Eleftheria terrae: one gene and its partners. The protein of the gene in region 2 interacts with the protein of the main gene of each other region in a pairwise test. Links are inferred from orthologs where the notes say so. Each region holds a gene or a part of one and is shown on either strand. Other genes may lie near its edges. The genes, in order: N7L95_RS02295, N7L95_RS23570 and glnL.

The links.
Region 1: the proteins of N7L95_RS23570 (region 2) and N7L95_RS02295 interact in binary tests that used the Escherichia coli proteins (3 or more experiments, as listed by UniProt). The link is inferred for Eleftheria terrae from one-to-one orthologs.
Region 3: the proteins of N7L95_RS23570 (region 2) and glnL interact in binary tests that used the Escherichia coli proteins (3 or more experiments, as listed by UniProt). The link is inferred for Eleftheria terrae from one-to-one orthologs.

Annotation. Positions count from the first base shown.
Region 1 is NZ_CP106951.1:438,140-442,437, reverse strand. The notes cover bases 496-3,631. They hold N7L95_RS02295 ([protein-PII] uridylyltransferase), read left to right. Parts: upstream 496-806; coding sequence 807-3,431; downstream 3,432-3,631. Other genes in these bases: def (peptide deformylase), read right to left, coding at 3,495-3,631; map (type I methionyl aminopeptidase), read left to right, coding at 496-793. Also shown: more of map, read left to right, coding at 1-495; more of def, read right to left, coding at 3,632-4,031; N7L95_RS02285 (sensor histidine kinase), read right to left, coding at 4,102-4,298.
Region 2 is NZ_CP106951.1:5,239,362-5,243,403, forward strand. The notes cover bases 873-3,752. They hold N7L95_RS23570 (P-II family nitrogen regulator), read left to right. Parts: upstream 873-2,083; coding sequence 2,084-2,422; downstream 2,423-3,752. Other genes in these bases: N7L95_RS23565 (GNAT family N-acetyltransferase), read right to left, coding at 873-1,816; N7L95_RS23575 (LOG family protein), read right to left, coding at 2,509-3,102; N7L95_RS23580 (diacylglycerol kinase), read right to left, coding at 3,132-3,533; N7L95_RS23585 (RDD family protein), read right to left, coding at 3,538-3,752. Outside these bases: N7L95_RS23560 (M16 family metallopeptidase), read left to right, coding at 1-575; more of N7L95_RS23565, read right to left, coding at 635-872; more of N7L95_RS23585, read right to left, coding at 3,753-4,042. UniProt on the Escherichia coli protein: P-II indirectly controls the transcription of the glutamine synthetase gene (glnA). P-II prevents NR-II-catalyzed conversion of NR-I to NR-I-phosphate, the transcriptional activator of GlnA. When P-II is uridylylated to P-II-UMP, these events are reversed.
Region 3 is NZ_CP106952.1:151,734-155,794, reverse strand. The notes cover bases 1-2,899. They hold glnL (nitrogen regulation protein NR(II)), read left to right. Parts: upstream 1-846; coding sequence 847-1,953; downstream 1,954-2,899. Other genes in these bases: ntrC (nitrogen regulation protein NR(I)), read left to right, coding at 2,017-2,899; N7L95_RS25035 (hypothetical protein), read left to right, coding at 293-817; glnA (type I glutamate--ammonia ligase), read left to right, coding at 1-88. Also shown: more of ntrC, read left to right, coding at 2,900-3,552; xth (exodeoxyribonuclease III), read right to left, coding at 3,604-4,061.

The DNA of each region.
Region 1 (4,298 bases), 4.8 Mb from region 2 along the record:
CGGCGCCGAGGTGGACGCCATGCGCCTGGCAGGCCGCCTGGCCTCCGAAGTGCTGGACTACCTGACGCCGCACGTCAAGCCGGGGGTCACCACCGAGGCGCTGGACAAGCTGGCGCACGACTACATCACCCAGGTGCAGGGCGCCGTCCCGGCGCCCCTGAACTACGCACCGCCGGGCTACACGCCCTACCCCAAGTCGATCTGCACCTCCATCAACCACCAGATCTGCCACGGCATCCCGAACGACCGGCCGCTGAAGAGCGGTGACATCGTCAATATCGATGTCACCGTCATCAAGGACGGCTGGCACGGCGACACCAGCCGCATGTTCGTGGTCGGCGAGGGCTCCATCCTCGCCAAGCGCCTGTGCCAGGTGACCTACGAGGCGATGTGGCGAGGCATCGTCAAGGTCAAGCCCGGCACCCGCCTGGGCGACATTGGCAACACCATCCAGACCTTCGCCGAGAACGCCGGCTTCTCGGTGGTGCACGAGTTCTGCGGCCACGGCATCGGCCAGCGCTTCCACGAGGAGCCGCAAGTGCTGCACTACGGCCGCGCCGGCACGCTGGAAGAACTGAAGCCGGGCATGATCTTCACGATCGAGCCGATGATCAACGCCGGCAAGCGCCACATCCGCGAGATGCCGGACGGCTGGACCATCGTCACCAAGGACCGCTCGCTATCGGCGCAGTGGGAGCACACGGTGCTGGTCACCGAAACCGGCTACGAGGTGCTCACCTTGTCCGAAGGCTACCCGCCGCTGCCCGACTTCGTCACCGCCACCGCGACCTGATCGCCCGCCCGGCATGACGGCCCAGCCCCGTGAGCCCATGGCCCCGGCCGTTGCGCCGGGCGACGTGACCGACCTGCGAGCCCGCTTCCGCAAGGGCAAGGCCGACATCCTGGACGTGTTCCGCCAGGCCCGGCCCAGCGCCGCGGCCGCGCGTCGCCTGCTCAAGAGCCTGACCCGGCATGTCGACGAGACGCTCGACGGCCTCTGGCAGCATGCCTTCCTGCCGCGCGGCGCGGCGCTGGTCGCAGTGGGCGGCTATGGGCGGGGCGAGCTGTTCCCGTACTCCGACGTGGACGTGCTGGTGCTGCTGCCGGACGACACCTCGCTGCAGCACGATGCGAATGCCGCGCTGAAGTCCAGCATCGAGGGATTCATCACCGCCTGCTGGGACATCGGGCTGGAGATCGGCTCCAGCGTGCGCAGCGTGAGCGAATGCCTGGAGGAAGCCGAGCGCGACGTGACGGTGCAGACGGCGCTGCTCGAATCGCGCTTCCTGTGCGGCTCCAAGGCGCTGTACCAGCACTTCCGCCGGGCCTATGAACGGCAGCTGGACGCACCGGCCTTCCTGCGCGCCAAGACGCTGGAGATGCGCCAGCGCCATCAGAAGTACGAGGACACGCCCTACTCGCTGGAGCCCAACTGCAAGGAAAGCCCGGGCGGCCTGCGCGACCTGCAGGTGGTGCTGTGGGTCGCACGCGCCGCCGGCCTGGGCAAGACCTGGGCGGAGCTGGCCGCCCGCGGGCTGGTGACCTCCTTCGAGGTCAAGCAGCTGCAGCGCAACGAGGGCATGCTCAAGCTGATCCGTGCCCGGCTGCACCTGGTGGCCGGCCGCCGCGAGGACCGGCTGGTGTTCGACCTGCAGACCTCGGTGGCCGAGACCTTCGGCTTCCAGGCCACGCGGGCGCGGCGCGCCTCGGAAGCGCTGATGCACCGCTACTACTGGGCCGCCAAGGCGGTGGCCCAGCTGAACCAGATCCTGATGCTCAACATCGAGGAGCGCATCAGCGGCTCGCAGGACGAGCCGATGCGCCCGATCGACGCCGAGTTCTTCGACCGCGCCGGCATGCTCGAGGTGGCCAGCGACGACCTGTACGAGCGCGACCGCCACGCCATCCTGCGCACCTTCCTGCTCTACCAGCAGACGCCGGGCGTGAAGGGCCTGTCGGCCCGCACGCTGCGGGCGCTGTACAACGCCCGCGAGCTGATGGACAGCGAGTTCCGCCGCGACCCGGTGAACCGCCAGACCTTCCTGCAGATCCTGAAGGAGCCGCAGGGCCAGACGCATGCCTTCCGGCTGATGAACCAGACCAGCGTGCTGGGCCGCTACCTGTGGGTGTTCCGCCGCATCGTCGGGCGCATGCAGCACGACCTGTTCCATGTCTACACCGTGGACCAGCACATCCTGATGGTGCTGCGCAACGTGCGGCGCTTCTTCGTGCCCGAGCATGCGCATGAGTACCCGTTCTGCTCCCAGCTGGCGGCGCAGTTCGAGCAGCCCTATGTGCTGTGGGTGGCGGCGCTCTTCCACGACGTGGCCAAGGGCCGTGGCGGCGACCATTCCGACCTCGGCGCCGAGGAGGTGAGGCGCTTCTGCCGCGACCACCAGATCCCGAAGGACCATGCGCGGCTGATCGAATTCCTGGTGAAGCACCACCTCACCATGTCGCGCATCGCCCAGAAGGAAGACCTGAGCGATCCTGACGTGATCCAGTCCTTCGTGCAGACGGTGGGCGACGAGCGCTGCCTGACCGCGCTGTACCTGCTCACGGTGGCCGACATCCGTGGCACCAGCCCCAAGGTCTGGAACGCCTGGAAAGGCAAGCTGCTGGAAGACCTGTACCGGCTGACGCTGCGGGCGCTGGGCGGCGGCAAGCCGAACCTCGACACTGAGATCGAAGCGCGCAAGCAGGAAGCCCTGCACACGCTCAACCTGTATTCGCTCTTGCCCGGCACGCAGGAAGCGCTGTGGAAGACGCTGGAGCTGAGCTATTTCGCCCGCCACGATGCCGGCGACATCGCCTGGCACAGCCGCTCGCTGTGGCGCTACGTGGCCACCGACAAGCCGGTGGTGCGGGCCCGCCTGTCGCCGGTGGGCGAAGGACTCCAGGTGCTGGTGTACGCGCCCGACCAGGCCGACCTGTTCGCCCGCATCTGCGGCTATTTCGACAGCGCCGGCTTCAGCATCCTGGATGCCAAGGTCCACACCACCAAGACCGGCTATGCGCTGGACACCTTCCAGGTGATCTCGCCCAGCCTGGACCACCACTACCGCGACCTGATCTCGCTGGTGGAGAACCAGCTGGGCCTGGCCCTGGTCAATTCGGGCCCGTTGCCCGAGCCCAGCCGGGGCCGGCTGTCGCGCCGGGTCAAGTCCTTCCCGGTCAAGCCGCGCGTCATGCTGCGGCCGGACGAACGGGCCCAGCGCTGGCTGCTGAGCGTGTCGGCCAGCGACCGCTCAGGCCTGCTTTATTCCATTGCACGGGTGCTGGCCAAGTACGGCGTCAACCTGCAGCTGGCCAAGGTCACCACCCTGGGCGAACGGGTGGAAGACACCTTCCTGATCGACGGGCCGGCGCTGCAGCAGAGCAAGGTGCAGCTGGAGATGGAGTCGGACCTGCTCGACGTGCTGGGGCCGTGAGGCCCGCGGCCGCGCCGGCAGCAGGAACGCACGGCGCAGCGCGCGCCCTCCCCGCCTGGCGACTCAGTCGTCGCTCGCGGCGTCCAGTTCGGGAAACAGCACCGAGGTGAAGCCGAAGCGGCTGAAGTCGCGCACGCGCATCGGGTAGAGCACGCCCTGCAGGTGATCGCACTCGTGCTGCACCACCCGGGCGTGGAAGCCTTCGGCCTCACGCTCGATGCGTTGGCCGCGAACGTCGAAGCCGCTGTAGCGGATGCGTGCAGGGCGCGGCACCACCCCGCGCAGGCCGGGCACCGAGAGGCAGCCCTCCCAGCCTTCTTCCTCGCTGTCGCCCAGCGGCACGATGGCCGGGTTGACCAGCACCGTCTCCGGCACCGGTGGCGCGTCGGGATAGCGCTGGTTGCTGCCGAAGCCGAAGATCACCACCGCCAGGTCCACGCCGATCTGCGGCGCCGCCAGGCCCGCGCCCCGGGCCGCCCGCATGGTGTCGAACAAGTCGCCCACCAGCGCATGCAGCGCCGGTGTATCGAAATCGCGCACCGGCTGCGCCACGCGCAACAGGCGCGGGTCCCCCATCTTCAGGATCTCTCTGATCGCCATGCTCACTTCCCTGGCCCCACCACGGGGCCGCCACAGGCGCCACACCACGCGGCGCAGCGGTGTGACCCGCTCAAGGCCCGGCCGTGCCGGCGCGCCGCTGCGGGTCGATGCGCTGCCGCGCATGCAGCGGCAGGCCATTGTCGCAGGCACCTGGCGAGGACAGCGGCAGCTCCACGGTGAACACGGTGCCGCAGCCGTCACCGTCGCTGTCGACGCGGACGCTGCCGCCGTGCAGGCGCGTCAGTTCGCGCACGATGGCCAGGCCCA
Region 2 (4,042 bases):
TCCAGCCCCAGCGCCTGAGCTTCGTCACGCCGGATCGTCAGAATGCCTACCTGCGGCTGAGCCTGGCCTTGCCGGTGCAGGAGTTGCAGCCGGACCATGCCGCACTCACGCTGGCCAACTACCTGCTGGGCCAGGGCGGCAACTCGCGGCTGTGGCTGCGGGTGCGGGAGACCGAAGGCTTGTCCTATGACGTGCGGGCCAATGTGGCCTTCAATCCCTGGGAGCCCAATTCCTTGTGGACCGCCACTGCCATCTTCGCGCCGCAGAACCGGGCCAAGGTTGAAAATGCGGTGCGCGAGGAAATCTCGCGCGCCTTGAAGGACGGCTTCACCGCGGCCGAACTGGAGCAGGGTCGCCAGGGCCTGCTGAGCTTCCGCCGGCTGTCGCGCGCCCAAGACCGCAACCTGGCCGCATCGCTGGCAGAGAACCTCTACCTCGGCCGCGATTTCAAGGTCTCGCAGCAACTCGACGAAGCGCTGGGCCGCGTCAGCCTGGCGGAGGTGAATGCCGCCTTGCGCAAGTACATCAAGCCCGAGAGCCTGGTGATCGGCGTTGCTGGCGACTTCAAGGACTGAGCGCGGCAGGCGCCTCAGAACGGCAAGCCGGGGCCTTGCAGGGCCCCGGCTTTTTCCATTCAAGCGTTCGGTGCGCCACCCGTCGATTCCCCGGCCTTGAACGGGTTGCGCTCCCGCAACTCGTCGACATAGGCGTCCACGCCCGAGCGTTCGCGTTCCAGGAAGCGGGCCACCGCGTCCGCAAAGGCCGGATGGCTGAGCCAGTGGGCCGACCAGGTTTGCACCGGCAACAGACCTCGAGCCATCTTGTGCTCCCCCTGGGCGCCTCCCTCGAAGGCCAGGTAGCCCTGGTCGATGCACCACTGCAGCGGCTGGTAGTAGCAGGCCTCGAAGTGCAGGCAGGGGATGTGCTCGGTGCCGCCCCAGTAACGTCCATAGGCGCGCCGCTGCGCCGGGTCGATCGCCACCAGCGAGGCCGCCACCCGCCGTCCTTCACGGCGCGCGATGAAGAGCAGCCAGTGCTGCGGCATGCTCTGGGCCATGCGCTTGAAGAAGTCCCGGGTGAGGTAGGGCGTCGAGTGGTGCGCTCGATAGGTCGAGCAGTAGCACTGGTAGAAGAAGTCCCAGTCGTCCGGGCCGATCTCCTCGCCTTGCTTCACTTCGAAATGAACGCCGGCTTCCTTCACACGGCGCCGTTCCTGCTGGATCTTCTTGCGCTTGTCGCGCTGCAGCTCCGACAGGAAATCCTCGAAGTCGTTGAAAGGCTGCGGTTGGCGGTTCAGCCAGTGGAACTGCACGGTACTGCGCATCATCCATCCCGCGGCACTCAAGGCGGCGCTGTCGTCCGCATCGACGAACAACATATGCACCGAGGACACCCCGCTCTCACGGGCCAGCTGCCCCACTGCCTCGACGAGCACCGCGCGCGCAGGCCCGTCCTCCGCCAGCAGGCGCGGTCCGGGCACCGGCGTGAAGGGCACTGCATTCAGTAGCTTGGGGTAGTAGTCCAGCCCGTTGTCCTCGTAGGCGCGGGCCCAGGCCCAATCGAATACGTATTCGCCATAAGAATGGCTCTTGAGGTAAAGGGGGCAGGCGGCCACCAGGCGGCCCGCGCGCCACACGCTCAGGAAGCGCGGCAGCCAACCGGTGCGGCCGGTGGCACTGCCGGAGCGGTGCAATGCGTCGAGGTAGGCATGGCGAATGAATGGCCCTGCCAGCGGCGAGGCGGCGGCCAGCCGGTCCCAGTCCCCGGCCGGGAGGTCGGCCAGGCTCTCGTGCACCCGCACCTCCAGGTGCTGCATGCTGTTTTTCGGGGAATCGTGCTTGCCCATCCGCCTGTGTCCCGCTGATCGGTGATCTTGACCGCGACAGGAGGGACTCCCGGCGCAGGCACAGCCATCTTAGGGGCAGGGCCGCCGGGGCGCTGGGCTGCCGGCGACGGCCCGGCAACGGGCAAGGGCGTTGGCGTTGCCATGGGCTGGCTGCAGCTTCACCGTTCTGCCCGGCTTTTTCTGGCCAACTGGCCCTAAACTACGCTCAATTCTTGTCTCGACCCTTACGGAGCCCCCATGAAGCAGATCACCGCCATCATCAAACCCTTCAAGCTCGAAGAAGTGCGTGAAGCCCTGGCCGAGGTCGGCGTCACCGGTCTGACCGTGACGGAAGTCAAGGGCTTCGGCCGCCAGAAGGGCCACACCGAGCTGTACCGCGGGGCCGAGTACGTGGTCGACTTCCTGCCCAAGGTGAAGGTCGAAGTGGTCGTCAAGGACGCCGACGTCGAGCGCTGCATCGAGGCAGTGGTCAAGGCCGCAAAGACCGGCAAGATCGGCGACGGCAAGATCTTCGTCACCGCCGTCGAGCAGGTGGTGCGCATCCGCACCGGCGAGACCGACGAAGCAGCTGTCTGAACTGCGCTGCAGCCGATGCAAAAAGCCCGCCTTCGCGGGCTTTTTCGTTTTGCGGCTGAAGCATTTTTCCTTCGCCGCCGTGGGTCTCAGATGCGGGTGTAGTCGTCCGGTGCGGTGGCCGACTGTGCCAGCGTGGCCAGACGCTCCAGCAGCGGAGCGGGCTCGCTGTCCACCTGCAGCAGCTCGTGCTGCGAGGTCGGCACAAAACCTTGCGTCACGGTGTGCTGCATGAAGCCAAGCAGGCCGTCGTAGTAGCTCGCCGTGTTCAGCAGCCCGACCGGCTTGTCGTGGTAGCCGAGCTGGCGCCAGGTCCAGACCTCGAACAGCTCCTCGAAGGTGCCGATGCCGCCGGCCAAGGCCACGAAGGCATCGGCGCGCTCGGCCATCATCTGCTTGCGCTGGTGCATGGTCTGCACGATGTGCAGCTCGGTCAGGCCGCGATGGCCCAGCTCGCGGTCCAGCAGCGCCTGCGGGATCACGCCCACCACGGTGCCGCCGGCCGCCAGCGTGGCGTCGGCCACCACGCCCATCAGCCCGGCCCGCCCGCCGCCGTAGACCAGTTGCCATCCCCGGCGGCCGATGTGCGTGCCGACCTCGCGAGCAGCTTGTTCGTAGAGCGGCGAGGCGCCCGGGCGCGAGCCGCAGTAAACACAGAGGGAGAACGGTTTCATGGCTGCCATCTTCTCACGGCAGCGGTGTCGTCCCGGTGTCAGATCAGCCAGCGGGAGGCAATCGCCGCCAGCCAGATGCCGGCACACAGCAACACCGACAGCAGCACCGCCGCGCTGCCCATGTCCTTCGCCTTCTTCGACAGGTCGTGCAGTTCCAGCGAGATGCGGTCGATGGCCGCCTCCACCGCCGAATTGAGCAGCTCGACGATCAACACCAGCATCACGCTGCCGGCCAGCAGCGCCACTTCCATCCAAGACCGCCCGATCCAGAAGGCCAGCGGCAGCATCACGGCGGCCAGCCGGGTTTCGAGCCGGAAGGCGCTTTCGCCATGCGCAGCCAGCAATCCGTCGATCGAATAGCGGGTGGCGTGGACGATGCGGGAGAGTCCGGTGCGCCGCTTCTGCGGATGCGGGGCCAGGGCGACGGGTGAGGTGTTCAAGGGATCAGGCTTTCATCAGGGGCCGACGGGCGGCGGCAGCTGCGAGCTGCTCATGGACCAGTTGCGTCCCGCACAAGGCATCGTGCAGGAACTGCCGGCGCGGGTGCAGCAGTGCCAGTGCGGCGTACGCCAGCACCCAGCCGGCGATCACGCCGAACACCTGCGCCTTGCCGTGCCAGCCCATCCACGCGATGGCCGCGGTGGAGGGCAGGAACCAGACCCAGCTGGCCAGGAAGCGCAGCGTGGCCCGGCCCGGGCCCACTGGCGTGCCGTCGCGGCGCAGCAGGCGGATGTGCCAGGTCTTCATTGCGAGGGTCTGTCCGCCGTGCGACCAGAACCAGACGAAATAGAGCCCGAGCAAGACGAACATGAAGATCTGCAACTCGTGGCGCATCTGCAGTGCATGGCGCTGCTGCACGAGCGGCGAGAACAACAGGCCACCCAGCATCACGACGCCGAACAGCAGCACGCCTTCGTAGACGAAAGCCGCCAGGCGGCGACGCAGCCGC
Region 3 (4,061 bases), on a different replicon or contig from region 2:
CGCCTACATCGAGCTGAAGATGCAGGAAGTGACCCGCTTCCGCATGACCACCCACCCGGTGGAGTTCGACATGTACTACAGCGCCTGAGGGCGGTGGGCCAGCCGCCGGGCTGGCCGGTGTCACGCAAAGGGACGGCCTGTGCCGTCCCTTTTGTCGTTTTGGAACCGCCGCCACCGTGCAGAATTGGCGACCGCGGCGGTTTTCCTCGATACTGGGCGCCGTCCGGCGCGAACCGCCGCCCGCGCCTGCGGTCCAATGAGGTCCGCCGGACACCGCCCAAGTACCATCACCATGCCTCGTCATCGCGTTTCCCTGTTTGTCGTGCTGAGTGCGCTCACTTGCGGCGCAGCCTGGGCCCAGAGCGTCGTCTACCGCTGCCCGGGTAACAACTTCACCAACTCCATCACAGCGAAAGAAGCCGAGACCCGCGGCTGCAAGCCGCTGGAGGGGGGGAACGTCACCGTGGTGCAGACCCGCTCGCCAGGCGAAGGCAAGTCCGAGGGCGGCGGCAAGGGCGGCGGGGCTGCGCCGCCGCCGGCCGGGCGACCGGCCGATTCCAAGGTGCCTGCCAGCGAGCAGCGCGCACGCGATGGCGAGTCGCGCCGCATCCTGGAAAGCGAGCTGCGCAAGGAAGAAGAGCAGCTCAACGCCCTGCAGAAGGAATACAACAACGGCGAACCCGAGCGCCGCGGCGACGAGCGCAACTACCAGAAGTACCTGGACCGGGTGGCCGAGCTGAAGGCCAGCATCAGCCGCAAGGAGAGCGACATCGCCTCCATCAAGCGCGAGATCGGCAAGCTGCCGCCGGCGCAGTGAGCCGACGGGCGCCTGCCGTCCTTCCCGGCATGCCCGCCGCTCAGGCGTCGGGCGAGCGGGCGTTCGCCGAAACGCCTTACCTGGCCTTCGATCACCTGGCCACCATGGTGGCCCTGGTGCACACCGACGGTGCCTGCCTGTTCGTCAATTCCGCCTTCGAGTCCGTGCTGGGCCTGTCGCGGCGCAGCATGCTGCGCGGCTCGCTGTTCGACTGGTTCGCCGAGCCCGAGGTGGTGCGCGACACGGTGGCGGCGGTCGCCCGCAACGACTTCTCCATCAGCCGTTTCGAAGGGCAGCTGCGCCGCCCGCCAGGGCCCGGCATGGTCAGCCCCGACGCCCTGCCGGTGCATGTGATCGTCACGCAGACCGACCAGCCCGGGCTGGCCCTGGTGGAGGTGGTGGAGATCGAGCAGCAGACCCGGCAGGATCGCGAGGAGCGGGCGCTCGACCAGGCCCAGGCCACCAAGGAGCTCATCCGCAACCTGGCGCACGAGATCAAGAACCCGCTGGGCGGCATCCGGGGTGCGGCGCAGCTGCTGCAGATGGAGGTCGAGTCCAAGGGGCTGGCAGAGTACACCCAGGTCATCATCCATGAGGCCGACCGCCTGCAGGCGCTGGTCGACCGGCTGCTGGCGCCCCACCGCAAGCCGCATGTGGTGAGCGACGTCAACATCCACGAAGTCTGCGAGCGGGTGCGCTCGCTCATCCTGGCCGAGTTCCCGCGCGGGCTGAAGGTGCTGCGCGACTACGACACCTCCATTCCCGAATTCCGCGGCGATCGCGAGCAGCTCATCCAGGCCGTGCTCAATATCGGGCACAACGCGGCCCAGGCGCTGCACGAGCGCATCGCCGCCGGCGACGCCTGCATCTGCCTGAAGACGCGCATCGCCCGCCAGGTCACGCTGGGCAAGCAGCGTTATCGTCTGGCATTGGAATTGCATATCGAGGACAACGGACCGGGCATCCCCGAGACGATCCGCGATCGCATCTTCTACCCTCTGGTGTCAGGACGCGATGGCGGCTCGGGCTTGGGGCTGACGCTGGCGCAGACCTTCGTGCAGCAGCACCATGGCACGATCGAATGCGAGAGCGAGCCCGGAAACACGGCCTTCAAGATCCTGATTCCGCTGCCCTGATCCTGCGCCTTGCCGGGTCGGGCGGCGGGCGGGGTGCCCGAAGACAAGGACCACAGGCGGCGCATGAAACCCATCTGGATCGTTGACGACGACCAATCCATTCGCTTCGTGCTGGAGAAGGCACTGGCGCGCGAAGACCTGCCGGTGCGCAGCTTCACCAACCCCAAGGACGTTCTGGCGGCGCTTGACGACCAGGAAGAGCCCCAGGTCCTGGTGTCCGACATCCGCATGCCGGGGGGCTCGGGCATCGACCTGCTGGCGCGCGTCAAGGAGCGCCTGCCGGGGCTGCCCGTCATCGTGATGACCGCCTACTCCGACCTCGACAGCGCGGTCTCCGCCTTCCAGGGCGGTGCCTTCGAATACCTGCCCAAGCCCTTCGACCTGCACAAGGCGGTCGAGCTGATCCGCCGCGCGCTGGAGGAAAGCGTGCGCGAGGAAGTGGGCGACGAGCGCTATGCCGAGGTGCCCGAGATGCTGGGCCAGGCGCCCGCCATGCAGGACGTGTTCCGGGCCATCGGCCGGCTCAGCCAGAGCAACGTGACGGTGCTGATCACCGGCGAGTCGGGCTCGGGCAAGGAGCTGGTGGCGCGTGCCCTGCACAAGCACAGCCCGCGGGCGAGCGGGCCTTTCGTGGCGATCAACACCGCGGCCATCCCGAAGGACCTGCTTGAAAGCGAGCTGTTCGGCCACGAGCGCGGGGCCTTCACCGGTGCCCAGACGATGCGGCGCGGCCGCTTCGAGCAGGCCGATGGCGGGACGCTGTTCCTGGACGAGATCGGCGACATGCCGTTCGACCTGCAGACCCGGCTGCTGCGGGTGCTGAGCGACGGCCAGTTCTACCGCGTCGGTGGCCACAATCCACTGCGCAGCAATGTGCGGGTGATCGCCGCCACGCACCAGAACCTCGAAGAGCGCGTGAAGCAGGGCGGCTTCCGCGAAGACCTGTTCCATCGCCTGAACGTCATTCGGTTGCGCCTGCCGCCGCTGCGCGAGCGCCGCGAGGACATCCCGGCACTGGCCCGCTACTTCCTCCAGAAGAGCGCCAAGGAACTCGGCGTGGAGGCCAAGCGCATCTCCGAGTCGGCGCTGGCGCGGCTGACCGGCTTCGACTACCCCGGCAACGTGCGGCAGCTGGAGAACGTCTGCCACTGGCTGACGGTGATGGCGCCGGCCCAGGTGATCGAGGACAAGGACCTGCCTCCCGAGTTGCTGGGCGAGGCCACCGTCTCGCCCAAGCCGCCGGTCAGCGTGGAACCGCCCGCGGCGATCGGCACATCGACGGCCCCGGTGTCGCTGTCCTGGCCGCCCGGCCTGCTGGCGGAGGAAGCGGTCGTGCTGGCGGCGACCGCACCCGCGGCGCCGTCGTTGCCCGATGCCAGCCACAGTGTCTGGCTCACCGGGCTGGAACGGGAAGCGCGCCATCTGCTCGAGGGGGGCCGGCCCGATGTCTGGGATGCGCTGACGCGGCAGTTCGAGGCCTGCCTGATCCACGCGGCGCTGGAGCTCACCCGCGGCCGCCGCATCGAGGCGGCACAGAAGCTGGGCATCGGACGCAACACCATCACGCGGAAGATCCAGGAGCTGGGCCTGGACGATTGAGCGGCGCGGGCCGCTGGTTGCAGCCTGCCCGAGCACGGCCGATCGGCCGGCTCAGGGCTGCAGCGTCACCACCACGGGCGCATGGTCGCTGGGGCGCTCGTTCTTGCGCGGCAGCTTGTCGATCTCGCAGGCGCTCACCTGCGGGCGCAGCGGCTCGCTGACCAGGATGTGGTCGATGCGCAGGCCCTGGTTCCTGCGGAAGGCGAGGTTGCGGTAGTCCCACCATGACCACAGCTTGGGCGGCTGCTCGAACAGCCGGAAGGCGTCGTGCAGGCCCAGCGCCAGCAGCTGGCGGAAATGGGCTCGTTCTTCCGGTGTGCAATGGATCTGGCCGGCCCACGCCACCGGGTCATGGACATCCCGGTCTTCCGGTGCGATGTTGTAGTCGCCCAGCAGCAGCAGCCGCGGGTAGCGCACCAGCTCGCCACGCACCCATTCGCGCAGGGCGTCCAGCCAGCGCATCTTGTAGTCGAATTTCTCGCTGCCTGGCGCCTGGCCGTTGGGAAAGT